Regions from separate parts of the Paenibacillus sp. XP01 genome, predicted to be linked through region 2. Evidence: riboswitches for the same ligand, from Rfam matches in the RefSeq annotation. Region 2 holds a riboswitch; the other holds the start of a gene.
The links. Region 2 has a riboswitch for glycine ahead of sdaAB (L-serine ammonia-lyase, iron-sulfur-dependent subunit beta). Riboswitches for the same ligand answer to the same signal wherever they lie in the genome.

Region 1 (15,954 bases), 2.0 Mb from region 2:
ACGGGAAGGGATGGTTACGGTCTCGAAGCCGGCAACGGTAGCGCTGGCCGGGTTGGTGCCGTGGGAGGAATCCGGCACGATGACTTTGGTGCGCGTTTCGCCCCGGCTTTCGTGATAGGCCCGGATCATCATCAGCCCCGTCCATTCGCCATGCGCGCCAGCGGCAGGTTGAAGGGTTACGGCATCCATGCCGGTCAGGCCGGCAAGGTCGTTTTGCAGCGTGTACAGCAGTTCAAGCGCCCCTTGGATGCTGGATTCGTGCTGATAGGGGTGAATTTTGGCAAAGCCGCTGTATCGGGCGACGTCTTCGTTGATTTTTGGATTGTATTTCATCGTGCACGATCCTAACGGGTAGAAGCCGTTATCCACGCCGAAGTTGCGACGGGAAAGGGCGGTGTAATGCCGGATGACATCCACTTCGTAAACCTCAGGCAATGCGGCTGCTTCGGAGCGAAGCATTTCCCGGGGAATCAGGGATTCGATCTCTTGCCTTGGCACATCGCATTCCGGCAGGGAATAGGCGACGCGCCCGGGGCTGCTCAACTCAAAAATAAGCGATTGCTCGGGAGTGACGTTGGCGGCGGGGTTCATCGCGGTTTCTGTGTTGGCATCCCTGTTATTTCCGTTTATGTCTTGAACTGCGGATTTCGTTCCGGTTTGCGTTGTTGTCTCCTGCGTCACAGCGATCCCTCCAGTACACGTGCGAATTCGTCGATCTCTTCTTTGCTGCGGCGTTCGGTTACGGCAATCAGCAGATGTCCGGCCAGTTCCGGATAATGGCGCCCCAGATCATAACCGCCGATAAAACCTTCCTTGAGCCATTTCAACTGCAGTGCTTCGATATTCGTTCCTTCCGGCAGCCGAATGACAAATTCATTAAACGTAGGTGTGGAAAATGCAATGCTCACGCCCGGAATGGCTTGCAGAATCCGGCGGGCATAATGGCTCTTCTGAACATTCAGGTCGGCCACGTCGATCATTCCTTGTCTGCCCATGGTGGACATGTAGACGGAGGCGCTCAGGGCAAGCAGCGCTTGATTCGAGCAGATGTTGGACGTCGCCTTCTCGCGGCGAATGTGCTGCTCGCGGGCTTGCAGCGTCAGCACAAAACCGCGTTTGCCGCTGCGGTCGGTCGTCTGGCCGACGATGCGTCCGGGAATGCGGCGCATGTGAGCCTGGGATACGGCGAAATATCCGCAAGTCGGTCCGCCGAGCGAAGCGGCGATGCCAAGCGGCTGCGCGTCGCCGACGACGATGTCGGCGCCAAGCTTGCCGGGAGCTTCAAGCAGGCCAAGCGACAGCGGGTTCGCGCTAACGACGAGCAGGCCTTTGTGCGCATGCACGAGGTCTGCGGCCTGTTTTACATGTTCCAGAGCTCCGAAGAAGTTGGGGCTTTGAATCATGACGGCAGCGGTGTCCACAGATACGGCGGCTTGCAGGGCATCCCAGTCGGTCACGCCGTCTTTGTGGCCAATTTCGACGATCTCCAGATTCAGGCCGTGAGCATATGCTTTCAGGACTTGGCGGGACTCGGGGTGCACTGTGCTGGACATGATCAGCTGCTTGCGGCGGGTGGCCGCAGCAGCCAGATTCCCGGCTTCCGCAAAGGCTGTAGCGCCGTCATACATGCTGGCATTGGCAACGGCCATGCCGGTCAACTCACAGATGTATGACTGGAATTCAAAGATCGCTTGCAGCTCCCCTTGGCTGATTTCCGGTTGATATGGTGTGTAAGCTGTGTAAAATTCGGATCGCGAGATGACGTGATTGATGACGGAAGGAATGTGATGATCGTAAATGCCGGCGCCAAGAAAGCTGGCGTGTGTATCGAAATGGGCGTTAGCTCCGGCCTGTTTGGCCATATGGCGACTCAGCGCGTGTTCGTCGAGCCGGGAAGAAATGGGCAGTTCGCCCTGGAAACGAATGTCTTCGGGAATGTCGCGGAACAGGTCGTCGATCGTATCCACGCCAACCGTTGCCAGCATGGCGTTCTGATCCTGCTCGGTCATCGGGATGTAACGGTGCTTGGTCATGTTAGATCAGCTCCTTGGATGGTCTCTTTTGCATCAGGTGTCTTTGGTGCGCGCGTCCGTTTGTAAAAAGGGGTTTTGACGACCTCGGCTTTCAATGTTTTGCCGCGAATCCCGATCTCAAGCGGAGTACCCAGCGCAGCATGCCTGCTGTCGATCAGGGCGAGCCCCAGATTGCGCTTCAGCGTAGGGGATTGGGTGCCGGTCGTCACTTCGCCGATCTGTACGCCATCCGCATAGATCGGATAGTGCGGCCGGGGAATTCCGCGCTCCAGCACTTCAATGCCAACCAGCTTGCGAGCAGGGCCTTCGTTCTTTTGCTGCAGCAGCGCTTCCTGACCGATAAACGGTCCGGCATTCCATTTCACGAACATGCCAAGCCCGGCTTCAAGCGGAGAAATGGTCGCGGACAGCTCTTGTCCGTACAACGGCAATCTTGCTTCAAAGCGCAGCGTATCCCTTGCGCCAAGTCCGGCAGGAATCAGTCCGTGCGTTGCTCCGGCTTGCAGCAGTCCTTCCCAGATCCGGGCGGCCTGATCGGCCGGGACGTAGAGCTCGAATCCATCTTCGCCCGTGTAACCCGTGCGCGAGAGCAGGAGCGTAACGCCGCATACGTCGGCATCGCGGACAAACCGGAACGGCTCGATGTCGCCGAGATTCGTACCCGTTGTGACTTTGGCCAGAATATCGGCAGCCAGCGGGCCTTGCAGCGCCAAAAGCGCGGTCTCTTCGGATACGTTGCTCATCTCAACACCGACAATGATGTGCTCTTGCAGCCATACCCAATCCTTTTCGATATTGGAGGCGTTGACGACCAGCATATAGCGCTGTTCTTCCAGTTTGTAGATGAGCAGGTCATCGACGACCCCGCCACTCGGATAACACATCAATGTGTACTGGGCTTGCCCGGGAACCAGCAATGTCACGTCATTGGTCGTCATTTGCTGCAAAAAGGCCTCGGCTTGTTCGCCTTGGACTATGAATTCACCCATGTGGGATACATCAAACAATCCTGCGCGTTCGCGCACGGCCTCATGCTCTTTCTGGATGCCGCTGAACTGCACGGGCAGTTCCCAGCCGCCAAAATCGATGCAGCGCATGCCTTCGAATTGCTGATAATGCGGGAAGAGAGGAGTTCTTAACAAATCGGACATCATATCACCTCGTTGTAGGCCGCCAGACGGGCCGAATGTGAAACGAAACCGCGGAAAAGGGATGGTCTATACGTCATGAGGAAGCTGCCTTATGCAGGATTCTTATGCACTGTTTTCGTTTTTTGGGGAAAAAGGAAAAGGACAGGCCAAAGAACCGGCATGCGGCAGCATGCTGAATTCCTGGGCTCTGTCCTTGGTACCTGAGAGTTACCCCGTCGCAGATTGCGTCAGGTTTCCCCTTGGGTGATCAAAACGCCCTTCTTGGGCGAATGGATGCTCTCCAGAGTTGCGTCCCGTAAAAGTCCTTTTGCCTGAGAGATTCACCCGCCGCTTGTCGGGGGTTTACTCCTTCGGCGCCACCACACGATCCCGAAGCGGGACGGGGTGATCTCTCCCTTTACGTTCATCCGCGAATATTGCTTCTGTCAGTTGTTTCTCACCTCAATTAAAACGCGTTAAAGCTATTTGTGTCAAGAACTATATCATAAGAATAGAGAATAAAAGCGAATATTTATTTTTTTTCGCCCTTTTAATGTTCGTGTTTCCGACAAGGTAGCGATTCCATATCCAGTATATGATTGAATGCCTATAAAAAGGATGTCACTTTTTGGAGGGTGAAAAGAATATATTGTTAGGTATATTGACATTTATGGCCGACATGTCATACGCTATGTTTTGGGAAAAAGGGAAGGTCAAGGAACGCATGCACTCCACTAATGAAAAAGCGAGGCGGATAACCAAATGAGCGAATTGAGAAACGATTTCCTGTACAGTGAAGAACACGAATGGGTGCAAACCGTCGGTGAAAATACTGTGCGTATAGGCATAACCGAATTCGCGCAGCATCAGCTGGGTGACATTGTGTTTGTTGAACTGCCTGACCTTGACTCGAATGTGCAAGCGGAGGCAGGCATTGGAACGATCGAATCCGTAAAGACGGTTTCGGATCTGTTTGCGCCCGTGGGAGGAATCGTTGTGGCCGTAAACGAGGCGCTGCAAGAGGCGCCGGAGCTGGTCAACACTTCTCCTTATGAAGAAGGCTGGATGGTTGAAATTCGCGTGGACGGCGATTTGAGCGTGGCGCTGTCAGGGCTGCTGGACGCGGATGCCTACCGGAAGCATACCGAAGAATAATCGTTTGCACTAATTTACGTATTATTACTGAAAATAAAAGTGTATATTTCATGGGTTTGAAAAGCCGATGCGGCCAAGCTGCCGCTTGGCTTTTTTGCGTTGTTTAAGGGGAAAGTTTGAAAGGGTGTACCTCTTGTGCCTCTTAAAAAACACTGTTTTTTTATATTATGCATTCTTGTTTTAATAAGCCAGGGCTATGATTGGGCATGATACATAGAAGGAATTGGTACGTTGCTGTTGAACTTGCGACAACGCAAAACAGATCCAATTTAAATCTTGTCATCAACGTTCATGACGGGAGTTGATTTTCATTTCGTTGTAAGGGATACCGTTTTCATTTAGTATGAACTTGAAAATCACGAATACAGGATTTGTACCTTTATTCATCTGAACTGCGTGTTGATATGTTCAGTCGAGTCAAGGTTTAACATGTTGAGGAGGTTATCAATATGAGTTCAGTGGACGCAAAGTCCGGGAAAGCCGAAGGACTGCGGGTAGGCGTGCAAAAGTTCGGACGTTTCCTGAGCGGCATGGTTATGCCGAACATGGGTGCATTTATCGCATGGGGCTTGATCACGGCTTTATTCATACCGAAGGGTTGGTTCCCTAACGCCGATTTTGCGCAGCTCGTTGATCCGATGATCAAATATTTGCTGCCATTGCTGATCGGTTATACGGGCGGCACGATGGTGCATGGCACGCGCGGGGGCGTCGTGGGTTCGATTATGACCATAGGCGTCATCGTGGGCAGCGACATTCCGATGTTTCTTGGCGCAATGATCGCAGGTCCGCTTGCGGCTTGGATCATCAAACAGTTTGACAAAGCCGTTGAAGGTAAGATCAAATCCGGTTTTGAAATGTTGGTCAACAACTTCTCTGCCGGTATTATTGGCGGAATTCTGGCCTTGATCGCCCTGAAAGGGATCGGTCCTCTGATCGAAGCGTTGAGCAAAGTTTTGTCAGCGGGTGTTCAAGGATTGATGGATCTGGGCTTGCTGCCACTCGTCAACCTGATCATCGAGCCGGGAAAAGTGCTCTTCCTGAACAATGCCATTAACCATGGGATTTTGACGCCTTTGGGAACGGATCAGGCTAGAGATCTCGGTCAATCCATACTGTTTATGCTGGAATCAAATCCGGGTCCCGGACTTGGTATCTTGCTGGCATATTGCTTCTTTGGCCGTGGTTCTGCGAAATCTTCGGCTCCAGGTGCTGCCATCATCCATTTCTTTGGCGGGATTCACGAAATTTATTTCCCTTACATCCTGATGAGACCGATCCTGATCCTGGCCACTATTGCGGGTGGCGTCGCTGGAACGCTGACGTTCATGTTGACGGGTGCGGGACTCGTATCCGCTCCATCTCCGGGAAGTATCATCGCCTATTTCTTGTTGACACCTAAGGGCGGGTACGTTCCGATGTTGGCAGGCGTAATCATTGCAGCGGTCGTTTCCTTCCTGGTTGCTGCCGTTCTGCTCAAAACGGGCAAACAAAAAGACGAGGATTTGGAAGCTGCATCCAACCGGATGAAAGAAATGAAAAATCAAGGCAAGACGGCGAACGAAACCGTAGCCAACGACAACCGTGAAGCAGACCGTGCGGCAGACATCGGGGCTTCCGCAGTGAAGAAAGATGTCAACAAAATCGTGTTCTCGTGCGACGCGGGAATGGGATCAAGCGCGATGGGTGCTTCGATTTTGCGGAAGAAAATGAAGCAGGCCGGTGTGGACGTGAACGTCACCAATACGGCGATCAGCGAAATTCCGCAGGATGCGGATATCGTCATTACGCAAAAAACGCTGACCGACCGGGCCAAAACGGTCGCGCCGAACGCGGAGCACATCTCCATTGAAAACTTCCTGAAGAGCCCGGAATACGAGGCACTGGTTGAACGCCTCAAATCCAATTCCTGAACGGAACCACAACAATGAATATTTCGAAGCGGCAACGCGAGATTTTGGAATTTCTCCTGCAGCAGACCAAAGAAGTGACCGCCGGGGACATCGCGGCCCGGATCAATGTGAGCACCAGAACGATATTGAGGGAACTTAGCGCATTGGAAGAAAAACTGGTCTCTTACGGGGTCGAAATCAAAAAAAAATCCGGGATCGGCATCTATTTAGATGCAGATCCCTCCTGTCTTTCACGGCTAAGACAACAGCTGTTTCAAGTCGAGCCAATGGAATGGACGCCCGAAGAGCGCAAAATTTACGCGCTCAGCCTGCTTCTGGACGATAATCAAGAGCCTATTAAGCTGCTCGCGATCGCATCCGATTTGAAAGTCACCGTCGTAACGGTCAGCCACGATCTCGATGAATTGCAATCATGGATCGAGGAGCAGGGACTCGTTCTGGTGAGAAGACGTGGATACGGCGTGGAGATTACCGGGAGCGAATCTCATATCCGTCGGGCAATGGTGGAACTTGCCATGGAGCATTTGGACGAATCGGATCTGTTCGGCGCCCGATCGGAGCATACCAACTCCAAGGCAAACGACAAGCTGCTCGAAATCATCGGGCATAGTCATGTATTGAAAGTAGAAAACGCCTTATGGCAGCCCGATATCGAATGGCTGGAGAACATGCCTGAGCGCCAGTACATGAGATTGCTGCTGCAATTGTCGGTGATGGCGGCCCGTGTCAACAAAGGCCGTGCGATCGAGAACGATATGCCGCACGTACAGATCGCTGAAGACAGTGTTCCGGAATATATGGCTTTGCGTCTCTGCACCATTCTTGCCAGTGAACTGGGCATCGAACTCGATTTGGCGGAGCGGAAATACGTTCACGGCCTGCTGATCGAAGCCAGGCAATTGATGCATACCACCCGGCTGCTGCCGGTGGATGATCTGCTTGTGCTTGACCGGGTCGTTTCGCTGATCGACAGCATGGAGAAGATCACGCATTACGATTTTCATGAAGACCGGCTGCTGCGCGAAGGTTTGATTGCCCATATGGAGCCTGTCCTGGAACGAATCGAAGGGCGGCAGCTGATCCGCAACCCTTTATTGCAGCAAATCCGTCAGGATTACGAAGCCTTGTTCGCGGACGTTAAACGAGCGGCGAATCAAGCTTGGCATGGCATTGAAGTACCTGATGAAGAAATCGGTTTTTTGGTCATGCATTTTGGAGCTTCCATTGAACGGCTGCGGACGTTGAAGCGCGAGGTCAGAGCCGTCATTGTATGCACCAGCGGCATCGGATCGTCGCGCATGCTCTCAAGCAGGCTCGCCAAGGAAATTCCCGAAATTCGCATTGTGGACAGCGTGTCTTGGTACGAAGCGGTCCGAATTCCTAAGGAGCAGTACGATCTCGTATTGTCGACCGTGGATTTGCCGATGGAAAAGCACCAGTACTACAAAGTCAGTCCGCTATTGACCGGAGAGGAAAGCGAACAGCTTCGGCATTTTATCAAAACGACGACGCTGCAGCGGGAACACAGCCCGCCTTCAAGCGGGCATTCCCCTGTCGTTCGCGAAACGCAGTGGTCAGGACTTGAGGCCATGCTGGTAGAGATCGTGCGAATCATCGGCGAGTTCCAGGTATTTCCGTTGGACAATAAGGGCCTGGGATTGGATGAAACAGTCTATGCCATGTGCAAAATACAGCATGAGCGCGGCGTGCTTCAAGCTCCGCACAAAGTAACCAAATTGCTGGAGGCCCGTGAAAAAGCAGGCAGCCAGAAAATTCCGGGCACTTCGCTCGCCTTGTTTCACACGCGCAGCGAAGGCATCTACAGGGCAACGATCAGCTTGTTTCAACTGACGCAGCCGCTGCTGATGTCCGAAGACGACCCGGAAGGCGTCAGACACGTCTTGCTGATGCTGGGCCCTTGGGAGCTGTCGAAGGAAAGCCTGGAGGTGCTTAGCGAAATCAGCGCCCTGCTTCTGCAGGAAGAAATGATCGAATTGTTGGAAAAAGGGAACAGGGATGATCTCATTCATTATCTTTCCCGTGAACTGGTCGGATTTTATCGCAGCAAAACCGAAATTGGAGGGCAACAACCATGAGTATTTTAACGACAGACAAAGTCGTCCTGAACGCGACGGCGCAAGATAAATATGAAGCGATTCGCATGGCCGGGCAAGTGCTGAAAAATGCTGGCCACATTACGGCGGAGTACATCGACAAAATGCTGGAGCGAGAAGAGATCGTATCGACGTACGTCGGTAACGGGCTTGCCATTCCGCATGGCACTAAGGAATCGAAAGGATTTATTTTGTCCACCGGCATCTCGGTTATTCAATTCCCGCAAGGTGTTGACTTTGGCGACGAGAAAGCATACATGGTCATCGGCATCGCCGCGCAAGGCGGAGACCACATGGAAATACTGACCAGCATCGCGGTCATTTGTGCAGAAGAAGAAAATATGGAGATTCTGCGCCATGCCAAAACGGCCGAAGAAATCATCACTCTTCTTGAAAGCGAAATGGAACTATGAAGGCATTACATTTTGGTGCAGGCAACATTGGACGGGGCTTTATCGGGCTGATCCTTTCCCGTGCAGGCTATGAGGTCGTTTTTTCGGACGTGAACCAAGGGCTGGTGTCCACGCTGCAGCAGCGCAAACAGTACACGGTGGAATTGGCGAACGAATCCAAAGACACGGAAACGGTCACCCATGTTGATGCTATCGACGGGACCAACTTGGACACCGTTGCGGAAACGGTGGCGGAAGCGGACCTTGTCACCACTGCCGTTGGCGTTAACATTTTGAAACATATTGCACCGGGTATTGCCAAAGGACTCGAAAAGCGGCTGGGCAAAGGCGGAGCGATCGAACCGCTGCACATCATCGCTTGCGAGAATGCGATCGGTGCCAGCACGCAGCTGAAAGACCATGTCTATTCGCTGCTGGAGGAGTCTACCCGGCGCTTGGCAGACCAATATGTTTACTTCCCGGATTCCGCCGTGGACCGGATCGTTCCGATTCAGCATCATGAGGATCCGCTGCATGTTCAGGTAGAGCCTTTCTATGAATGGGTCGTGAATCGTTCACAGATGTCTCCTGCGTTCAACCCGATTGAAGGTGTCATGTATGTGGAGGATCTGGAACCGTACATCGAGCGCAAGCTGTTCACCGTAAACACGGGACATTGTGTTGCGGCTTATATCGGCAACGTCTACGGTTACGACACCATTCAGCAAGCCATTGCCGACGAGAAGGTCCGGTCCATCGTGCATGGTGCTTTGCAGGAGACGGGAAATGTGCTTGTGAAACGGTTTGGGTTCGATGCCGAGGAACACGGGAAATATATTTCGAAAATATTGGATCGTTTCCGCAATCCGTACCTTACGGACGAAGTCTCGCGCGTAGGAAGATCTCCGCTGCGCAAATTGTCCCCGAACGATCGGCTCGTACGCCCGGCTACCCAGGCTTACGAATACGGAATGGAGACCGTGCATTTGGCCATGGGTATGGCAGCGGCCTGCAAATTTGACGTGGCTGAGGACCCGGAAGCCGTCGAACTTCAAGGCCTGATTCGCCAAAAAGGCGTTGCTGCTGCGCTGAGCCAGGTGACATCCCTGGACGAATCCCATCCGGTGCTGCAACAGGCCGTGAAGTACCACTCTGAAATGTAATGTTCAATCAAGAGAGGACTGCTTCTAGCAGTTCAAACAAAAAGGAGCGAACCACCCCGGATGATCGGGGCGATTCGCTCCTTTTGTCATGCTTGAATTCTTCGAGACCACTCTTGGCGAGAGATTCCCCTTGTCGAGTAAACATTCAGACTAAGGGCATATGCTTCGTTCATGCGTTGGCACGCTTGGTATAATCTTCGACGCACCGCTGACAGATGCAGGACTTCCTGCGCTGCGCGGGCGGAATGCGATCCAGAATGCCTTCCGGAAATTCGGCGGCCTTGCACCAGCATTCCTCATGAGGCCGGCCTGCCGCGTACGTGCATCCGTTGGCTTCGCCGCACAACGGGCAGGTCAAAGCATTGGCTATGCGCAGGTTGTCGTGCACGGAACCCGATTCCAAACTCATGGGCAGCCCCTCTTTCTATATAGCGTTCCTTTCCCCAGTATAACAGCTTCGGCTTCAATGTTCAGGAGGCGTTTCGATGATCAATCCATCCACGTGTTTTCTCGCCATCTGTTTACGTTTTTTTCGGTTCTCTTTGGTATCCAGCACGATGTCGAGATCGTAGTGATCCAGATCGGGATAGAGCTCTTCCGCAGCGATGTGCAGCGTCAGCCGTTTTTTGTGGATTTTGATTTTGTTTCCGCGCATCAACACACCGATGTTTCCGCGTTTGTCCTCCGTTTCGTACACTGTGCCCGTCTCGTTCAAATAGGCCGCAAATACACGGTCGCCTTTTCTGAATGCTTTGGTCCGGTGAGTGGATTCAGATTCATCCGAGTCCGAGGCTGGCTGTGCATTGGTCCGCTCGGGAACGGCGGCATCCCATTTCGAAGGTCGCTTGGCATGCTGCGGCCCTGCTCCAGTCTGAGACCGCGCCGGGATTGGAGCGAAGGCGGACGTCTGCCCGGAGGCGTGAGGGTCCGGATGCCCCAAGCCCTGCTGAGAAAAACGTTGTGCTTCCTGAACGGAACGCTGATCGCCTGGTTGGCTTCCTGAACGGGGGCGAATGGAATCCATTTCTTGTTCAGAAACATCTCGTCGTTCCTTTTTCTCCGTTATTCCATGAGAAGAAACCGCTTTGGAACGTTCGATGATGCGTTCCGGCATGCCAAGCTTTTGCGCGATGGCGTAGGCGTAACTTTCGCCCGCTTCTCCAATCCGCAGCCGGTAAAGGGGCTGAAGGGAGACGGTATCGAATTCCATGCGCGCATTTTCGAATCCTGGCGTCGCCGCAGCGAAATGTTTGATCTCGCCGAAGTGGGTCGTTGCCACAACGGTGGCTCCCCGGCGGTGAAGCTCTTCAAGCATGGCAATGGACAACCCGACGCCTTCGCCGGGATCCGTACCGGAAGCCATCTCATCGATCAATACCAGCGTGGATGGGCCGGCTTGCTCCAGAATGCCGATCATGTTCCGAATGTGGGCGGAGAAGGTGCTGAGCGCCTGTTCCATGCTTTGTCCGTCTCCAATATCTACCGCCATCTCTTCAAAGACGGCCATCTCGCTGCCTTCCGCAACAGGGACGAGCAGACCCGACTGCATCATGAGTGTAAGCAAGCCGAGCGTTTTGAGCGCGACCGTTTTGCCGCCCGTGTTCGGACCGGTGATGATCAGCGACGAGTAACTGTCCCCGATGGAGAAATCCAGCGGAACCATGGATGTGCCCATTAACGGATGTCTTGCCTGCAGCAAACGGGTGCGCCCCTCAGTATTGACTCGCACGACTACGCCGTCCACGCTTGCGGCAAATTTGGCTTTGGCAAACAGAAAATCCAGTATGCCTACCGTATCCACGTTAAGCTTGATCTCGTGGCTGTAGGATTCGGCCAGCGCGGTCAGGTCGCCCAATATTTTCATCTCTTCCCGCGATTCTTCCGCCTGAAGCGAAGACAGCTCCATTTGCAGCCCGACCAGCTCGGCAGGTTCGATGTAAACGGTTTGGCCGCTGCCGGACTCATCCAGCACGCTGCCCTTCACCTGTTTGCGGAACTCCTTTTTGATCGGAAGCACTGCCCTGCCGTTCCGTTGGCTGATGACATGCTCCTGCATGATCGAGCGGTGTTTGCTTACCAGCGCGTCCAGCTTTCGTTTCATGCGTTCGCTGCTGACAGCCATTTTTTTGCGGATGCGGGCCAGTTCCTTGCTGGCATGGTCCTGGATGCGCCCGGCGTGGATGGAGCGTTCAATCTCGCCCAGCAGCTGCTCCATTTGCATCATGGAGGCCGCATAACGGCTGACCGTAGGCGCAACCCCCGCTTTGCCCTCCATGTATTTCATCAGTTGGGCACAGCTTCGCAGAAACTGGGCCAGATGACCGAAATCCTGTTCGTTGAACAAATATCCGGTACCAAGCAGATTCATGATGGTCTCCATGCCATCGAGGGAAGGGATGGGCACACTTGCTCCGTAACGGATCAAGGCAACGGCTTCGTCGGCCTCCCCAAGTCGTATTTGGATCATGCGGGCATCGGCGATCGGTTTCATGTCCTGGGCGTGCTTTCTGCCGAGATAGGACAGGGCACAGCCGGAAACGAGCTGTTGAATTCGATGATAATCAAGACGCTGCAGCGTTTGTTCTTTCATAAGGGAATCTCTCCTCAGTATAGATTTGGTATCCTCTCTCGTTTTCGCATCACGGTGCAAGGTTTGGCCCGGAAACGCAAAAAAGGGCGAAGAATGAACATACGTCATTCTCCGCCCGCATACTGTACGGGAAAGAAGGGCAACCGGACCCAAACAAGAAAAACGTCAATTGTGAAGCATGCTGAAGATGCATACACAAAAGAGAGGCCGCGTTTCGCGGAGTTTTTCTTGAACGGCCAGAAAGAAGCTGCACGGAAGCTGCACACCTTTCTGACACAAAAAAACCGCACTGAACAACAGCGCGGCATTGGATCCGGTCCCATAACAATCCCGAAGATGATGGTTGATATCCGCTGTTCTTAACTAAGTACAGGGTTCTGGCGCAGCAAGAAACAAACATACGCCATTTGGGCATATGCACAGGTGCAAGGCCATAATCCTGAATATGAAGCTAATTAGTTAAGAACGCTCACCGACATCAAAATCTCTCCTTACGATTGAGGATATGCTTACACTATAAACTGGAAAATGCTCTGAAGTCAACAATGAATAAGAAATAGTGGACTTGAATAACGATGGGTTTTAAAATAACAATAGTAAATTAATCCAATGAAAGCGATATTATACAAAGGAGGTTGCTCTACTTGCCCAAATATTTGCTGCGATTGCTGTGCTTTACGATGATTCTTGGGGCTCTTCCGGTGATCGTGATCGGTTCGGTGTCCTATTCCATTGCTTCCCAAGACATTGAACAGAAAGTGCGTGAGAGCAATCTGCAAATTTTGCACCAGACCCAGATGAGAATGGAGCAGGTGTTGAGTAGCCTTCAGTTGTCCTCCATCCAATACGTGAATTCTCCGCTGGTGCTTCAAGCGATGAAACAGCCGCTCGACAGCAGCGAATTTGAGGAAATCAGGGATCTCACATCCGGGTTCAACAACCTGCAAGCGGTTACAAGCATTGATCAGGCTTATTTGGTCAATCTGGAACAAGACTGGGTTGTTTCCATGCGTTCTTTTGGCAAAGTGGACGATTTCAGCATACGCGACCGCGTCGATTCTTATTTGACATATACGAACAGTCTTTTTTGGGTCACGCGGAATGTGCATTCGGCCAAGGAGAGCGTGCCGGTATCCGCAGGAATGAACGAAACCGGGCAAGACGTCTCCCCGCCAAGCCTGATCTCTTCGGATAACGTGGTTAGCATGGTATTCAAAATTCCGATGGTGCCGGGCAATGTCAAGCCCAAGGGGTTCTTGGTCATCGACATCGCCGATGCGGAACTGGGTGCGTTCTTGAGCCGCAATCCCAACTCCGGCGATATGTACGTGCTGGACAAGGAGCGCCATTTCTTTCTGGACGATGTGGAGCAAGGAGAGAAATATGAGCTCCTGAACCGTGAAATCGATCAAAAGATTCGGTTGGCCGGCGAGACCGAGGGCTTTTTCAATGCAGAGGTGGGAGGCAAGCCGATGGCTGTCAGTTACAGACAATCACCGTTAAACGGCTGGTTGTACGTATCGGTGGTATCCCTCGACCAAATTACCGCCCAATCGCGAAAAATCGCGATCGTTACGGGCGTGGCGACCTTGGTCATGTTGTGTGTTACCGGCCTGGTTGCCGTGTATGGCAGTCGGCGGATGTACTCGCCCATTTCAAGGCTGCTGCAATTTACCAAAGGCCTGGATTCCCCTTCGGCGCAGGCGAATCGCAGGCAGGATGAATTCGGGTACATTGAGGAACAGCTGCAAACCCTGTTCAGCTCGGAGAAAACGTTGCGAGAGCAAATGAAGGGGCAGCACGTGCATTTGCAGGAATTTTTTATGACGAAGCTGTTAACCGGCAAAATATCCGAGGAGGATTTCAGATATCAGGGGCAACGGTATGATTTTCCCACAGATTGGTCCAGGCTGGGCGTGTTGACGCTGCAGATCGATACGATGGAAGGGACCAGGTATGAAGAGCAGGATCGGGATTTGCTGTTGTTTGCCGTGACCAACATGGTTGAGGAGCTGCTGCCTCCCGAGATGCGATTTACGCCGATCATGATCGATGATGCGCAGGTGACGGTGTTGGCCTCCAAGCTGGAGGACGAGGCTCAGCTGAAAGCATGGATGCATCAGCAGGCAGAGGGCATAAGGGAGCGGGTCGTGACCTATCTGCAATTGCCGGTGAGCATCGGCATCAGCCGTGCCTATACCGCGATCGGGGATACGCCGCAGGCTTACCATGAGAGTCGAGAGGCCCTGCGCGGAAGGGTAAGCCTGGGCAGCCGCATTATTTTGCATTATGAGGATATTCAGCCGCGAGGTCGGACCGAAGCGGCGCTCTATACCCAGCTGCGCATGATCGAAGATCAGTTGGCTTCCGCATTGAAGCAAGGGGATCAGGACAAGACCGACGAATACTTTGCGCAATATTTGGCTTTGCTCGCAGACAAAAAGCTGCATTTCAGCGAATATCCCGTCATTATGGTGCAGCTGCTGTCCAGGGTGTATCAGCTCGTTCAGGAGCAGGGAGGAGACGTGGCCGAGGTGCTCGGCGAGAAAGCATCGATGTCACGGTTATTGAAGTTATCCACGCTGGACGAAATGACGGGTTGGTTCCGCCGCCGTCTGTTCGAGCCTGTGATCCGCTTTTGCCATGAACGGGAAGAATCGCAATACATGAACATTGCCCATCGCATGATCCGGTTGATCGAGGAACGGTACGATCGTGAGTTGTCGCTTGAGGTATGCGCCGAGGAGCTGAATTTTCATCCGGTATATTTGAGCCGTGTGTTCAAGAAGGAAGCCGGCGTGAATTTTACCGAATACCTTGCCGAATACCGCATGGAAAAAGCCAAAACGTGGCTGCAGACGACCAACCTGAAAATTTCGGAAATCGCGGAAAAGTTGAATTATACGAATCCGACGGCGTTTATCCGCACGTTCCGCAAAATTACGGGAACCACGCCGGGGAAATACCGCGAGCAGCAGAGATGACCCTGCGTCGGGAAGCCGGCTGGGGATTTCGCGGAAATTGCCGGAGTCCTGTCTGGTTGTCTCCTGAATGGGCTTGTCCTTGCAACGAATGTAAAGCCTGCTACGCCTGCCATGGCGGGCAGGCTTTTTTCGGTGATTCCGTCCCCATAACAGCATGCAGCAAGCCGCTCCCCAGCATGATTCCCGGCCGGTTAAGGTCGGAGGATGCAGGTTAAAAACGGTCCATCCCGCTTGGAAACGTCATTGCCGAAAACGATGCAAACCCTTGCTGCATAAGGAAAAACAAGAAGCTAAAACAAGATGATAGCCAGTTACCCGTTTATCCCCGACAATGAGAACATGAATTTCAGGAAGTGATAAATGTAATCGTTTCCAAAGTGGGGAGGAAGACACTATGAAAGCCGAAACGGCGGCCCGGACAAAGCCCGCTGCCCGCAGTGACAAAACCTTGTTGTGGAGGGAAATCATCAAAAACCGGTG
Region 2 (15,954 bases):
AAGGAGGAACCGACATGGCCATACCTTTTGGTACGGAACAGTTAAGCATATATTACGGGCATTTTCAGGCGGTCAAACAGATCAGCCTGGCATTTCCCGAATCGAGCGTAACGGCGCTCATCGGACCTTCCGGCTGCGGCAAATCGACGTTCTTGCGGTCTTTGAACCGAATGAACGACGAAATTGCCGGCTCCCGTACGGAAGGGCATATCTGGATGGATGGCAAAGACTTGAACGAACCGGGAACGGACGTGATCAAGCTCCGCCAGAAAATCGGCATGGTATGGCAGAAGCCCAATCCTTTCCATAAATCCATCTATAACAACATCGCGTTTGGGCCGCGTTACCGCGGCATGAAAAAGAAGAAGGATCTGGATGAGGTTGTAGAGAAAAGCCTTCGCCGCGCGGCGCTGTGGGATGAGGTCAAAGATCGCCTGAACGATTCGGCACTGGCTCTTTCCGGCGGACAGCAGCAGCGTCTGTGCATTGCACGCGCATTGTCCGTGGACCCGCAAATTTTGCTGCTCGACGAGCCGGCCTCCGCGCTGGATCCGGTGTCCACCGGCAAAGTGGAGGAGCTGATTTCGGAGCTGAAGAAAGATCTGCGCATCGTCATCGTTACCCACAACATGCAGCAGGCGGCCCGGATTTCGGATTTTACGGCATACTTCTACCTGGGCAGCCTGGTTGAGCACGGAGATACGGAGCATATTTTCACGAATCCGGACAACCGCTTGACGCAAGAATACATCATGGGTCGTTTCGGTTAATCGAAGCACACTCGCATGGAATGCAATTTAGTTCAATAAAAAGAAATGGAAGCATAACTCCCGAACGATGAGTTTCGGAGTTATGCTTTTTTTGTGGTAGCGTTTGCCACGACAAAAACAGTCATGCTACGATAATCAGGGCCAAGGCGCTGTCCTTGGAGAGCGAATTATAACGATAACATGCGTCAACCACAAAAGAGGGGGCGTCCTGACATCAGGGGGCTCTTTTTGCGTACCCTTTGCTCTTATATTCAAGAACGCATTTATGAAGAAAGTATAAACTCTGCGGAGGGATGAACGTTCTTCGCTACAATACAGTCATGGGAGGATGAAACAGCGATGAGAGACCACGTGAATATTTTGCTGGTGGAGGATGATCCGGAAATTGCCCGCATTTTGACGGACCATCTTCGGCGTGAGGGATATGGGGTGACTTGGGCTTCGAGCGGCCTGGAGAGCTGGGAGGATTTCAGGGAAGGGACCTACCAATTGGTTTTGCTGGATCTGATGCTGCCGGAGATGGACGGGTTCGCGGTATGCAAAAATATCCGGCTGATCAGCGACGTTCCGCTGCTCATGATGAGTGCGCGCATCGAAGAAGAGAGCAAGGTCAGAGGTCTTGGCCTGGGCGCTGACGATTACATTACCAAGCCGTTCAGCCTGGCCGAACTTACGGCCCGCATTGAATCCCACCTTAACAGATATCGCAGATATCAGGGCATCAAGCCGGATTCGACCCATCAACAGTACAACGATGGGTTGTCGATCGACCTGTTGAATCAACGGGTGCAGCTTCATGGGGAAGATATCGTACTGACCAATAAGGAATGGGCTTTGCTCACGCTGCTTGCCTCTCATCCGGGCCGGGCATTCACCAAGGCGGAGCTGTATGAACATGTGTGGAATCAGCCGGTAGCGGGAAGCTCGGGTACGGTCACCGTCCATGTGAAGAGCCTGCGGGCCAAGCTGGGGGATGAGCCCCATCAACCACGCTGGATCCAGACCGTATGGGGCAGCGGATACCGGTTTGTAGGAGATTTGGCGGAATGAAGCTGAAGTACTGGCTGATGATTGCTTTCCTCATCGTGATGCTGCTGCCTGTCGCTGCAGGCTGGGCGCTATTCTCCCTGTACGATTACTATAACGATCAGCGCTCCGTAGCGGAATATGTAGAGTTGTCCGGACGGCTGGGTCCCATCGAGCAGGCATTGTCCGACCCGGGCCTGTACCGCCTGCAATCTGCTGATGCCTATGCTTCGCTCTCCGGGCTCGCCAGTGATCAAGTGAACTTTGACCTCTATCTGCCGTCAGGGATCAGGGTGTATACATCCGGTGGGGATCCCTGGTCTGCCGGGGCTTATACCGTCAGGGGCTCGGAACTATATCGCGATCTGTACGACATGCATATTCGTCATCGCACGTTTACGCTGAAAAAGCCGGTATGGGAAAAGGGTGAACTGGTTGGCATTTACGAGATCGTCATGCTTCGCGGAGAGTGGCTTGAAGGCATCTCGGTCCGGACGACATGGGTCGTCGGCTCCGCTGTTATATTCTTTATCCTGTTATATGGCACCGTGCTCTGGCTGCTATCCAGAAAGCTTTTTCGACCGATGAGACAGCTGATGGACAGAATGCATGCTTTTGCGCGGGGAGAGTTCCCCATGGATGACGCACCGGTACGTCGCGATGAAATGGGCACGCTGCTCAAGCAATTTGATGCAATGCAGGAAAAAGTGAGGCAGACGCAGGCAGAAGTGGAGAAGGAGCAAAAAGAGAAAGAGCTCATGGTCGCTTCGCTGTCCCACGATCTGAAGACACCGTTAATGTCCATCAGTGCCTATGCGGAGGCGATTCGTATGGATACGCAATTGGAACCGCCCGAGAGACGGGAGTACTGGGACGTGCTGTTCGGAAATGTGGAGCGGATGAAACGGATGATTGGCGAACTCGAAATGTATACGGCGCTGGGTTCCGGTGAATTGGAGATGGCCATGGTCGAGGTGGAAGGAGAAGAGTTCTTCGATATGCTGCTTGGTAGTTATGGAGGACTTGCCGAGCGTGAACAGATTGACGTAAAAACGGTCGTCCGCACAGATCACCTTTACCGCCTTCATCCCGAACAACTGATGCGCCTGACAGACAATTTGATGAACAATGCACTGCGTCACACAAGAGCGAACGGGGCGATAGGTCTGGGCGTCATTGCTTCAGATCAGCCGCTTCCGGAATGGATCATTCCAACGCTGGATTTAGAGCTGGATAAGTTCAGGAAGGGATCAACCTTGATCCTGGTGCAAAATGAAGGGCCTGCTATTCCTGAAGAACAGCTGGATCGTATTTTCGAACCTTATGTTCAACATCAGAATCAGGAAGGGAAGGCGTATGCAGGAAGCTCAGGTCTGGGATTAAGCATAGCCAAACGGATTGCTATCAAGCACGGAGGTGAAATGCGCATGTGGTCGGCCGAAGGATACGGTACGCTCGCTGCATGCCGATTGCCTGAGATGTAATGCATTGAATAAAATGAGAGAGGACGATGGGGATGATGAAAAAAGGATGGATGATGCTCGGTACGGCTTTGCTTGCAGGTTCACTGCTCGGAGGTTGTGCAGAGAAGGAAATGCTTGGCCTGTCAGGAGATGAGATGATCGAGAAGGTGGTCGCTGCAGAAACGAAACCCGCATCATATTATGCTGAAGGTGAAATGAAAATATGGTCGGACGACAAGCTGAATCACACCATGCACATTAAGGAATGGGTCGATGGAGAGACAGGGCGAAAGCGCACGGAAACAGAGGAGAACGGCCACGTAAGCTATGCGGTCAATAACGGAACGGAAATTACAATTTACGAAAAAGAGACAGGCACGGCGTATTCGATGGACGTATCCGCCATGGGACAACAGCCCGAACAGACCCAGAAGCAGATGCTCGTGGATCAGCTGGAACGGTTGCGGGATTCCCATGATGTGGATATGATGGGACAGGAAAAGCTTCAAGGACAGGACGTCATTCACATTAAGCTGACGCCGAAAGAAGAAGGCACTTTATCCATTTCCTCCGAGTATTGGGTAGACCCCAAAACGTGGATGATTGTCAAAGTCATTAGCACCTATGGCGATGAAAAGTCAGAAATGGTCTATGACCCGATTCAATATGATCCCGAGTTTTCCGAGGATACGTTCGTGATTGATATCCCCAAGGAGGTTGATGTGAAGGATCTGAATGATCTAACGCAGAATTCGGAAGTGAGTTTGGAAGAAGCCGAACAAGCTTTGGGGCAACCCTTTTTGCAGGATATGAACGGGGAGTTGGAGCTGTCGCGGATTGAGATGACTTCACTCGGCGGAGAGCTCAGCAGGGACGAAGTGACATTGTATTATGTCAACAACGACAAGGTTGAAGTGAGTATGACCGTATTCAAGGCGCCGGATGAAGATGGTGATGACACGCTGCTGCCTGATGAGTCCGAGGTTGAGGTTCGTGACACAGAGGGTTCGTATATGAAGAGCATCCGGAACATATCCTGGACCGAGAATGGATTGCGCTACTCGATCATGGGTGAGAACGAAGAATGGACAAAGGAGAAGCTTCAAGCTTGGGCGAAGGATCTGAAGCTGCCCAATCAGCCTTAATTGAATTGGAGGAGAGTGTGAGTCACGCAATGGATTACGCAGAGCATAACAACGGAGAACGGCGGCGCCTCCACCCGAAAGCTAAACAAGCAACAGCCTTGACGGCCCTAATGGTCAATGGGCTGTTGATTTTACTGGCCGTCGGATATCTGATCGTAGCATGGTTTAGAGATTGGGTGGAGTGGCCGGGATGGCTCGGGACAGGGCTTTTTATGATTTCACTAATCTGGTATACCTGGATTTTGCCCGGATTACGTTATCGGCACTTCAGTTTTCGGGTCGCTGATGATGAAGTGGAGATCCATTCTGGCTGGTTGTGGCATACGGATACGATTGTGCCGATGACGCGTGTGCAGCAGGTGGAACTGGAGAGCGGTCCTCTGCTGCGAAAATATGGACTTGCCAAAGTCAGCATCGTTACGGCGGCAGCTACGCTCCACATTGCCGGGTTGGAACGGGCAGAGGCAGAGCAATTGAAGCGCAATATCGGTCATCTGGCGAAGGTGGAAGATCATGATGAATGAACCGAAGCGTTTACATAAGATGTATGTCCTCTTTCCTTTTTTTACCGTAACGAAGTCCATCATTCCGATTATCGTACTACTCATCATCAAAGGCGTGGACTGGAGCAAATTTCCGTGGTACAGCTATGCTGCGGCCGTTGTGTGCATCGCGCTTCCTTTTGTTCTGTATGGTTGGATCAAATGGCGTAAATTCAGTTATACGCTGCAGGACGATCGTATTGTGCTGCGCCAGGGCCTATTTGTCCGGGAGGAGAAATCGATCTATTTCAGCCGCATCCACTCCGTCCAGACGCAACAGCCCCTGATTCAGCGGATGCTCCGGCTGGCACAGCTCAAGATTGAGACGCCGGGGGGCAGCGTTGAGGCGGATGGCGTGCTTCCCGCTCTGGCAATTACAGAGGCCGAGCGGATCGAGCGGTGGTTATATCAGAAGCGAAGTGAAGCGGTGAAGAGAGAGGACGCGCCTGCGGCAGCACCATGGTCCGAAGAGCATGTTCGCCGCGAAGAGGGAGAAGCTCCCGGACAGAGTGTGGAGCTTATGGAGGGGGCAGCATTCCCGGTAAAGCGAGAGGTTCTGCTGCGCCTGTCAGCCGGCAGATTGTTTGTCGGAGCGCTGACAACGATGAATCTGCCGCTTGTCGTGGTTTTCGGTGCAGGGGTCTATTCATTCGCAGATGACCTGCTTCCGGATCACTTTTACAGCAACCTGGTTGAACAGGCCGGGCGGCTGCCCGTAATTTGGTGGCTCGGACTTGTGCCCGTCATGTTTTTGCTGGCATGGATCTTGTCAGCCGTGCTGTTTACGATCAAGTATGCCGGGTTCACCGTGGAGCAGGAAGGCGGAAACATTGCCATCGTTTCCGGTCTGCTCGACCGGAGAAAGCATGTGTTTTCTCCCCGTAAGGTACAGGCTGTGGAGGTCAAAGAGGGGCTGCTGCGCCAGCCATTTGGTTATGCGGAGGTGGAGATATATGTCTTGACTTCGGAGATGGAGAAAAAAATGATGCTTCATCCGCTGCTGCCGGTTCGCGATGTGAATGAGCTGCTTGCCCGAATCGTTCCGCAATTCGAAATGCACACACCTGCCAGCCGCCCTCCGGATCGAGCCCGCTGGTTGTTCCTGCGCTGGAAGCTTCTGGGTGCGGCCGTGCTGGGAACGGCGGGAACCGTATTTCTGGGCCAGGCCGGCGCGCTGCTGTTTCTCTTCGTGCCCTTATGTGCCGTTTGGGGATACGGATGCTTCAAGGATGAAGGGATGAGCATTCAAGGCAAGCAGCTGACGCTTCGTCACCGGACCATATCCCGCAGAACGGCATTAATGCGCAGGCCCCATGTCGTTACGGTGAACACCGCTGCCACGACCGGACAGCGAAGCAAGTCCTTGCTATCCGTTCGGGCCAAGCTTATGGTGAATCGAAGCGGCTTTAGAGCGGTTTTCCTGGAACATGACCAGGCTAATGCCGTGAAGGATTGGTTTCGACAGGCTTCGAACTTGATCTAGTTGGATAGGGAGACTGTCTAATCACTGAACAATACCATAAAAGGATGCATATAAATATATGTAGAACCTCAATGTATATATGTACAACGTCTCCAAACATTATTGGCCTCTCAGCCGGGATTTGCGATATCATGCAGCCGTTTATCTGGCACTCGTCCGAGTATGGTAATAATACGTTAATTTTATTGACATAAAGTGTGTTGAAGTTTAATCTGTTATATGAATGACCAAGATGAGTAAGTAATATGTGTGAACAAGAACATGACTTATCGATTATGACCTATATAGCGAATGATGACGAGTGGGAGAGACCCGGACAGGCTGAATAAACATTCATGCGGCCACTTCGGGCACCGAAGGAGCAAGCGGCGTGCACCCGGCACGAACGTTAATCTCTCAGGTAAATGTACCATCGTTGGACGCAGCTCTGGAGAGTGTGCCATGACATGGCGCCGCCCAAGGGGTAAATGATGGGGTCGAACAATCGACCAACATCATGAAACTCTCAGGCATCGAGGACAGAGAGAGGGCTAAAGGCCCTTCTCTGTCCTTTTTGGTGTGTTTATAAGGAAGCATAGTGAAAATATGGATGCCTTGGATTCGGACATGATGGAGTCGGCGGGGCAGTTACATGGAGGGGTGCAGGATGCGTTTCAAAGATGTGTTTTCAATTATTGGCCCGTCTATGACGGGGCCATCCAGTTCACATACGGCAGGAGCGGCAAGGCTCGGCCGAATTGCGCGCCAATGGCTCGGCTTTATGCCCGAGCGGGCGCGGTTAACGTTGTACGGCTCGTTTGCGGATACGTATCAGGGCCATGGCACCGATCTTGCGTTGATCGGCGGCCTTCTCGACTATGCAACCGACGATCCGCGCATTCCGGATGCGGAGCGATATGCGGAAGAAGCCGGAATGGATGTCGAATTCTATACGAGCGGCCTGCCTGCCCCGCATCCGAATACCGTCAAGATCGAACTGTGGCACGGCGAACGTCAATGCTCGCTGGTTGGTGCCTCCATCGGCGGCGGCAGCGTATCGGTGCACGCGCTGAACGATTTCCGCGTGCAGATCAGCGGCGAATTCCCCACATTGGTCCTGCGCCATTCCGACAAGGCCGGCGTCCTTGCCTCGGTGACGTCAACGGTCAGTTCCTCCGGCGTGAACATCGGTTACATGCAGGTAGACCGCAAAGCCCGCGACGGCGAAGCGTTGACGGCGATGGAGATGGACGGTCCGCCAAACGCGGAGATGCTGAACCGATTGCGTACCCTGGAACATATGCTGGACGTTCGGGTCATTGATTTGAAGAGAGGGGTGGGTCACGATGCGGTTTAAACATTTGCACGAGCTGAGTGCCATCTGCACGGCCGAATCCAAGTCGATTGCGCAGCTTATGGTCGAGGAGCAGGTAAAGGAAACCAATGTCCCGGAAACGGACGTTGTGCGGCAAATGTCGGAATATTATCAGGTGATGAAGGAGGCTGTGCGTAAAGGACTGACGGAGGACACCACTTCGCGCAGCGGATTGACGGGCGGAGACGGCAAAAAGATGGCCGCGTACATTCGCAGCGGAGAAACCTGCTCGGGTGATGCTTCTGCGCTTGCAATGGCCTATGCGCTGTGCGTATCCGAGGTGAATGCCTCCATGGGACGCATCGTGGCGACGCCGACGGCGGGTTCCTGCGGCATTATCCCCGGCGTGTTCATTAGCGCCCAGGAGCGGTTTGGCTGGAATGACGAGCATTTGGTCAATGGTTTGTTCTGTGCCGGAGCCATCGGATACGTCATTGCCAACAATTCCTTCATCTCGGGAGCCGAAGGGGGCTGCCAGGCTGAAGTGGGCTCGGCGATTGGCATGGCAGCAGGCGCAATGGTGGAGCTGCGCGGAGGCACGCCGGAGCAGGTCGTGCATGCAGTCGGTCTTGCGCTCAAAAATACGCTGGGCCTGATCTGCGATCCGGTGGCCGGGCTAGTAGAGATCCCTTGCATCGTCCGCAATGGGCTGGGTGCCGTGACTGCACTGGCTGCCGCGGATATGGCCCTGGCTGGCGTGCGCAGCGCGATTCCTTCGGACGAAGTGATCGATGTGATGCTGGAGGTGGGCAGCGCCATGCCGAGCAGGCATCGCGAGACGGCCCAGGGAGGTTTGGCGCAGACGCCGACGGGGCGCAAAATGATGGAGAAGCTGGCCAGACCGAAAGCGAAGCGTGCGCCCGAGCCTGAACTGCAAACGGGAGAAGAACAACCTTCCGAGTAGACGGAAATGGTGTCATTGCCATGATTTCATCGATATTTAAAAGCCGATGCAAGTTCTTCCATAGGAAGAGCCGCATCGGCTTTTTTGAGCATGGGGCACTTACTCGGGTTTCAGCGGCGTGGTTCCCAGAACGGCATATCCATAGGCGGGAAGCTCCACGGCGAGCGTGCCTCCTTCCAGGGCGATCCGGTGGTCGCTCTCCAACAAATCGGCCCATTCTCCTTCGCCTGCTTCAAGCTCGAACATGGCCGTTTCTTCGGAGCGGTTGAATAACACGAGAATGCGTTCCTCGTCGCTTTGCCGCTCCAGCACCAGCTGGCTGCCGCCTGGGCTTGCTTGCGGGAAGCGGATGCTGCCTTTCGCACGCAGGGCGGGATGGGCATGGCGAAGCGCAATGATTGTTTTGTAGAAGTCCAGCAGCTCTCGATCTTGCTTCGCTTCGTCCCATTCCATGCATCTGCGGCATTCGGGATCTCCCCCGCCCTCCAGACCGATTTCATCCCCGTAATAGATGCAGGGGGCTCCCATGTAGCTGAACTGGAACAAGGCTGCCAGCTTCATCTTGCGTTTATCCCCTTGAGCCAACGTGAGCAGTCTTGGCGTATCGTGGCTGTCCAGCAGGTTGAATGCAACCTCGCTGGCCTGGTGTACATATCTGGACAATTGTTTTGCCATGGCATGCACGAATTGATCCGCATGCATCTTTCCCATCACAAAAAAGCGGTTAACGGCTTCGGTGAACGGATAATTCATCGCGGCGTCGAATTGGTCGCCCTGCAGCCATGCCGAAGCTTCGTTCCACACTTCGCCCAAAATGTAGGCATCCGGGTTGGCTTGCTTGACCACGCGCCGGAAATCCTGCCAGAACGCATTGTTGACTTCGTCGGCCACGTCCAGCCGCCATCCGTCCGCTCCGACATCCTTGATCCAATACTCCGCGACCTTGAGCAGATATTCCTTGACCTCGGGATTTTCCGTGTTCAGCTTCGGCATATGCGGCTCAAAACCGAAAGTATCGTACGTGGGTACGCCGTCCTTCACGTCAAGGGGAAACTCATGAACGTGAAACCAGTTCGCATAACGGGATTTCGACCCGTTCTGTTGTACGTCGACGAAGGGAGCGAACGTTTTGCCGGAATGGTTGAACACCGCATCGAGGAGCACCTTGATTCCGCGCTTATGGCACTGTTCCACCAGGCGTTTGATCGTTTCCGCATCTCCGAAATGGCGATCCACTTTCAGATAATCTTCCGTATCGTACTTGTGGTTTGTGGTTGCTTGGAAAATCGGAGTGAAATAGATGGCCGTGATGCCGAGCTCGCTCAAATAATCGAGATGGTCCATGACACCCTGCAAATCTCCGCCGAAAAAGTTGAAAGGCGTAGGTTCGCTGCCCCATGGTTCAATGTCCTTCGGATTCCGGGAAGGATCGCCATTGGCGAATCGTTCGGGGAATATTTGATAGAATACGGCGTCTTTGACCCAATCCGGCGGTTCAAAAACGGCTCCGGGATGTATGTACGGGAACTGGAACATGCGGCCGGGATCGTCAGGCTCCTCCTCTTGAAAGTCGGTTTCGGTCATCCAGATCTGCTCTTGCCCGCTTTTGAGCAAAAAGGCGTACTTCAGCCGATGATAGGGCGGCTTGACCTCTCCTTCGAAGTAATCAAACATGGAATCGGAGGCATACTTGCTTAAAGGAATCAAGGCTCTCGTTTCTTCCCAGGCATATTTGTCCCCGGTCAGCGCAAGGGCCTCGGTGAGATCGTCTTTTTTGGCGCGAAGCCGGAGACGAATCGTATCTTTGTCGTAGGCATAGGCCCAATTGCGTTTGGATTGGTGATAGATGGCTTCCAGCAGCATGTGATGCATTCCTCCAATCATAATGAACATGAACCGACGTGATATCGGCAGTTTAGGTATAATTGAGATATATTACCTCAAAGAAGCAGAAAGGAAACGATGATACGCATGAAACCAAAATTGTTATACATTGAGGACGACATCGAAATTTCCGCATGGGTCAGGGATGACCTTGAAGAACGAGGATATGACGTCGTTTGGCTCGCAAGCGGCGAAGGAGCCACGGAGGCGGCAAATGGATGCTCCTTGATTATTCTCGACGTGATGCTGCCCGGATTGGACGGATTCACGGTAGGGCAACGACTCAAAAAGGAACATCCCGCGGTCCCGATCGTCATGCTTTCGGCCCGGACGTCGATTGACGACAAGCTGCACGGGCTTGAATTCGCGGACGACTACGTGACCAAACCGTTTCATCCGGATGAGTTGGCCGCCCGAATCGAGGTCCAGTTGCGCAAGTCGGGTACCGCAGTGGCGTCCGGTCAAACGATCAGGCTGGAGCACCTCTCCATCCATGAGCAGGATCATCGGATCGTCAATGAAGAAACGGGAGAAGAGATTATTTTATCGGGAAAACAGTATCACATCTTCGCCTACCTGCTCCGGCACATGGGCATGATCCGAACCAAGGAGCAGATCTACGAAGCGGTATGGAACGAACCTTACCTTGACGGCGACAAGACGTTAATGGTGCATATTCGCCATCTGCGGGAGAAGCTGGAGCGCGATCCGGCGAATCCGACGATTTTGCAAACGGTGCGCGGCGTTGGATATCGCGTGAAAAAACCATGATTCGCCGTTGGCGGAAACGGACTACAGTAGAAGCGCCCCGCCAGACTCGAAAGGGCAAATCGGAGAACGTGCGCAAGCTCCGGTGGACGCGTTCCTTGATGTCCCGTTATATTCTGCTCATTTTATGTGCGGTATTATTTGTTCCGGTCGTCCTCCCGATCATTTCTGTAACATATGCCGTCATTGCCAACTACACAAACCATCATGTGGACCAGACTCCGTATGGCGATGCAACGGGATTCGGGAAAATGTGGATCGGCGAAGGTCGGAGGCTGGACGGGGTTCCCCCGAAGGAAGTGGATGCACGGCTAAGGAAGCTGCATTACGATTATCCCGAGTCTTCGATATACCGGGTTAACGGCAAAGGGGAGACCGAGCTTATTCTGCCAGGAACCGGCGTGGAAGTGGCTGCAACGAAAAATGCAGCTAAAGCGGAGACTCGATTGAAGTGGATGCTTGGCGAACAGCGAACGGAAGTTACCCTTATTCCCGCCGTCTGGGAAGCGTCCGACATGCTGCAGTTCATGAAGGATGCTTCCTACCGCGACCCGTTGACGGCGGTCGCTTTTGTGGGCGGCGGGAATGTAGACAAAGGGCAGGGGTTTATGGTCATCGAGATGCCGCGGCATATGTTGGAGATGCAGCGCAGCGAACCTTGGGAGTTTTTGTATTTGCTCACGTTTATGGGCATCGTGTTCCTGTTCTTTATCTTGATGTCGGTCCTGTTCTTTGCCCGCATTCGCAAGCGGCTGATCCGGCTGCAAACGGCGATGGTGGATCCGGGCAAAGAAGGCATTCCGCTGCCTGTCAACGTCCGTGCATCAGATGAAATCGGCCAGCTGGAGGAATCGTTTAATCAGATGGTGCACCAACTAACGGATAGCCGGCACCGGGAGCGGGAAGAGGAACAGCTGCGCAAGCGGCTTGTGGCTGGGCTTTCCCATGATTTGCGCACGCCGCTTACCGTCATTCGGGGCCATATGCATGCTTTGCACAAGGAAGCGCTCAGCGAAAACGGGCTTCATGCGTTGATGCGAATGGAAGCTAAAATGGACGACCTGGGCGGACTCATCGACAACATGCTCTCTTACAATTTGTTGGCGAGCGGAAAATATACGCTGAAGCTGGAGGATAAGGACGTTTTGCGTATCGTGAGGGAAATGGCGGCATCCTGGTATCCGGTATGGGAGAGGGAACAATTCGAGATCGACATTGATCTGCCGGACGAATCTTTGATTTGGCGCGTGGATGAACAGGGATTCAGGCGCGTGCTGGACAATCTGTTTCAAAATGCGGTGCGGCATGCAGCCGCAGGCCGGTACATCGGCATCGCCACGGAAGAAATCAAGGGTCAACGGGTCATCGTGGTGCGTGATGCCGGCCCAGGCATGCAGAAGGAGTCCGAGACCAGAGGAACGGGGCTTGGTTTATCCATCGTCGATCTGCTCATTCGCGAAATGGGGCTGCGCAAGCGCGTGGAAAGTTCGGCGCAAGGTGTTGCGATTTATATCTACAGCAGCGTTAACTAGTGACATCCCCGGGAACGCGTTTTTTTAAACTAAACTTAAACTTCGGACACCCCGGCTTTTAACCTTGAGCCTTTAATATGGGTTTCGAGGTGATTAAACCATGAGCGAAAACATTATTCAAACCGCCAACCTGTGGAAAACATATCGCGACCGCGCAGCGGTCCGGGAACTTGATTTGACGATTAAAAAAGGAGACATCTACGGTTTCCTCGGCCCGAACGGCGCCGGCAAAACAACGACGATCCGCATGCTGCTCGGCCTGATCAAGCCGACGAAGGGCGTCATTCGCATCTTTGATAAAGACATCCGCAAGGATCGCATGGACATTTTGCGGCGTGTGGGCTCGCTCGTCGAATATCCGTCCTATTACGGGCATCTGAATGCGGTCGAAAATTTGGAAGCCCTGCGCCGGATTTTGGGCGCGCCCAAATCGCGGATTAGCGAAGTGCTCTCGATTGTTGACCTGACTCGGGACGCCAAACGGTCAGTCAAAGGATATTCGCTGGGCATGAAGCAGCGTCTCGGCATTGCCAGCGCGCTGTTATGCCAGCCGGAGCTGCTCATTTTGGACGAGCCGACGAACGGTCTGGACCCGGCAGGCATTCAAGAGATCCGCGAACTGATCAAACGCATGCCCTTGGAACACGGCATCACGGTCCTCGTGTCCAGTCACTTGCTCAGCGAAGTGGAGCAGATGGCCAGCCGGGTCGGCATTATCCGTGACGGAAAAATGGTCTTGCAGGATACCATCGCGAACTTGCATAACCAGACAGGCAGTTCCATATGTCTGACGGTGTCGGAGCCGGAAGAAGCGATGAAGCTGGCGCGGGAGCAAGGACAGTTCGGCCAACGCCAGGGGTCAATGCTGACGTTCCCTTACATGGACGATAGCGCCATCGCCTTGCTCGTTCGCCGCCTGGTGGAACGGGATCATGCGGTGTATCGCGTGGAGGAGCATCGCCAATCCTTGGAGGACCTCTTCATGCGCGTGATCGGCGAGGGGGCTTCCATATGACAGGGCGGGCGCTATTTTCCGATTGGCTGAAGATACGCGGCAAGGGCATTTGGTTTCTCGTTTTTCTGGCACCGATCGGACTGACCGCGATGCAGGCGCTGAACTTCGGTTTGAGGCTCGATTACTTGAAGGAACAATACGCAGCCGATCTGTGGGGAGGGCTGCTCGAAAACGTGGTGATGTTCGTGCCGCTCGCCCTGATGTTGGGCGCAACGGTGCTCAGTTCGATGATCGCGGGCGTTGAGCATGAACAGGGTTCATGGAAGCAGCTTTTGGCCATGCCGATCTCCAGAACGGCCGTATACACGGGCAAATTTTTGCTTGCTTGCGTGCTGCTGATCATTTCGTGTTTGTTGCTGACCGCTGGCATCGTCGTCCTTGGATTGGTGCTTGGATTCGATGCGGGAAGTATTCCGTGGGGACAGGCGATCACGCTCGGATTGATGCCGCTTGCTGGGGCGCTGCCGGTATTGTCGCTTGAATTTTGGTTGACCACGGTCAGCAAAAACCAGGCGCTGCCGGTAACCCTTGGCATTGTTTTGGCCATCGTAGGCTTGTTTTCGTTGTCCCTTTCCCCATATTTCCCGCTCGCTTGGTCCCAGATGGCTTGGAGCGGTCCGAATCCCTTGATGTTTGCGGGTATGGGCATTGGTGCGGGATTGCTGATCCTGCTGCTTGGCATGGTCCACTTCAGTCGAAAGGATGTGGCCTAGGATGAACTTTGCGACGACATATTTTCGAATCCTCTCGTCCGAGCGGCTGAAAATGGGGAAATCGCCGATATGGCTCCTGATTCTCGTCAGCCCGCTGCTTGCGCTGCTGCTTGGGATCACCGCCACGCCGGGCGGAAACTGGGCCGTGTTGATGAACGCGATGCTTTCCTTGCACGGCTTGCTGTTATTTCCGATGTTAACGGGCGTGTTTGCCTCGTTCGTCTGCCGCTTCGAACATGCCGGCGGCGGATGGAAACAAATGCTTGTCCTCCCGCTGACGCGCACAGGCGTATACTCAGCCAAATTGACCGTCGTGATGGTGCTGCTTGCACTCACGCAGTGTTTGATGCTCGGGTCCATCGTGCTTGGAGGCATGTTCCATGGCTTTACGCAGCCTGTCCCGTGGGGACTCCTTGCAGGCCATCTGCTGCTGGGACTGTTCGCCGCTCTGCCGTTAGCTGCTTTGCAAATGTTCGTATCGTTGGTGTGGAGCAGCTTCGCCGCACCGCTCGCGTTGAATTTCGGCCTGACCGTGCCGAATATTCTGATCATCAATTCGGCGACTTATGGTCCGTATTATCCATGGGCGCAGCCGATGCTGCTGATGATGCCGACAGGAAGCGGCGGCTTTGGCGCGTATAATGTGCCGCTCGGCACGTTGATTGCCGTGGTTGGCGGAAGCGCGGTATTTTTCCTGCTGATCGGGCTGCTGTATTTCCGGCGTAAAGAAATTTGAACGCAGGTACAGGTCGATGAAAATGAATACAACTATAAAACGTTTGCGGGCCGTGGTCTTGAAAATCATATTTCTCCTTGTCTCATTCATTGTTCTGTGGGTGGTTATTCACCAAGTGCTTACAGCTTATGAGAAAGGAAAGTATCCTCCCATGGGGACATTCATCGAAGTAAACGGTGAAAAGATGCATGTCTACGCGAAAGGCGCCGGGAAGCAAACGATCGTGTTGTTGAGCGGACTCGGTACGCCGGCCCCCGTGCTGGATTTTGAACCGTTGATCAACGAGCTGGCTGAGAGGAACAAAGTGGTTATCGTGGAGGGCTTTGGTTACGGCTGGAGCGATGTGACCCACAAGGAGCGGACCGTGGAGAACATCGTGGAGGAGCTGCGAACGGCTTTGAAAAAGTCAGGGATCGAAGGTCCTTATATTTTGATGCCCCATTCCATGTCTGGTATCTACAGCATGTACTACGCCAACCGTTATCCGGATGAGGTCAGGGCGGTCATTGGCATCGATCCAACATTGCCCCAGGCGTTGGCATACTTTGGCGAGCGCGCGCCTACCGCACCTTCGTACATGGGCCTGGCAGCTCCGACCGGCGTGATCAGGTTGGCTATG

Region 1: it holds a riboswitch for glycine, as region 2 does, so the genes downstream of both, gcvT (glycine cleavage system aminomethyltransferase GcvT) here and sdaAB (L-serine ammonia-lyase, iron-sulfur-dependent subunit beta) in region 2, are expected to answer to the same signal.

Annotation. Positions count from the first base shown of each region.
Region 1 is NZ_CP139481.1:5,418,854-5,434,807, reverse strand. It holds gene gcvPB (aminomethyl-transferring glycine dehydrogenase subunit GcvPB) at 1-591, opposite strand, end outside; gene gcvPA (aminomethyl-transferring glycine dehydrogenase subunit GcvPA) at 678-2,033, opposite strand; gene gcvT (glycine cleavage system aminomethyltransferase GcvT) at 2,030-3,184, opposite strand; glycine riboswitch at 3,370-3,470, opposite strand; glycine riboswitch at 3,474-3,591, opposite strand; gene gcvH (glycine cleavage system protein GcvH) at 3,926-4,318, shown strand; gene SNR34_RS24450 (PTS mannitol transporter subunit IIBC) at 4,768-6,231, shown strand; gene SNR34_RS24445 (BglG family transcription antiterminator) at 6,246-8,327, shown strand; gene SNR34_RS24440 (PTS mannitol transporter subunit IIA) at 8,324-8,758, shown strand; gene SNR34_RS24435 (mannitol-1-phosphate 5-dehydrogenase) at 8,755-9,900, shown strand; gene SNR34_RS24430 (cysteine-rich CWC family protein) at 10,070-10,309, opposite strand; gene SNR34_RS24425 (endonuclease MutS2) at 10,364-12,490, opposite strand; gene SNR34_RS24420 (hypothetical protein) at 12,455-12,853, shown strand; gene SNR34_RS24415 (helix-turn-helix domain-containing protein) at 13,135-15,474, shown strand; gene SNR34_RS24410 (ABC transporter permease) at 15,869-15,954, shown strand, end outside.
Region 2 is NZ_CP139481.1:497,610-513,563, forward strand. It holds gene pstA (phosphate ABC transporter permease PstA) at 1-2, shown strand, start outside; gene pstB (phosphate ABC transporter ATP-binding protein PstB) at 15-770, shown strand; gene SNR34_RS02390 (response regulator transcription factor) at 1,110-1,820, shown strand; gene SNR34_RS02395 (sensor histidine kinase) at 1,817-3,280, shown strand; gene SNR34_RS02400 (LolA family protein) at 3,316-4,404, shown strand; gene SNR34_RS02405 (PH domain-containing protein) at 4,422-4,928, shown strand; gene SNR34_RS02410 (PH domain-containing protein) at 4,918-6,429, shown strand; glycine riboswitch at 6,722-6,850, shown strand; glycine riboswitch at 6,855-6,953, shown strand; gene sdaAB (L-serine ammonia-lyase, iron-sulfur-dependent subunit beta) at 7,076-7,765, shown strand; gene sdaAA (L-serine ammonia-lyase, iron-sulfur-dependent, subunit alpha) at 7,755-8,687, shown strand; gene SNR34_RS02425 (alpha-glycosidase) at 8,787-10,550, opposite strand; gene SNR34_RS02430 (response regulator transcription factor) at 10,659-11,342, shown strand; gene SNR34_RS02435 (HAMP domain-containing sensor histidine kinase) at 11,339-12,871, shown strand; gene SNR34_RS02440 (ABC transporter ATP-binding protein) at 12,972-13,886, shown strand; gene SNR34_RS02445 (ABC transporter permease) at 13,883-14,599, shown strand; gene SNR34_RS02450 (ABC transporter permease) at 14,601-15,335, shown strand; gene SNR34_RS02455 (alpha/beta fold hydrolase) at 15,487-15,954, shown strand, end outside.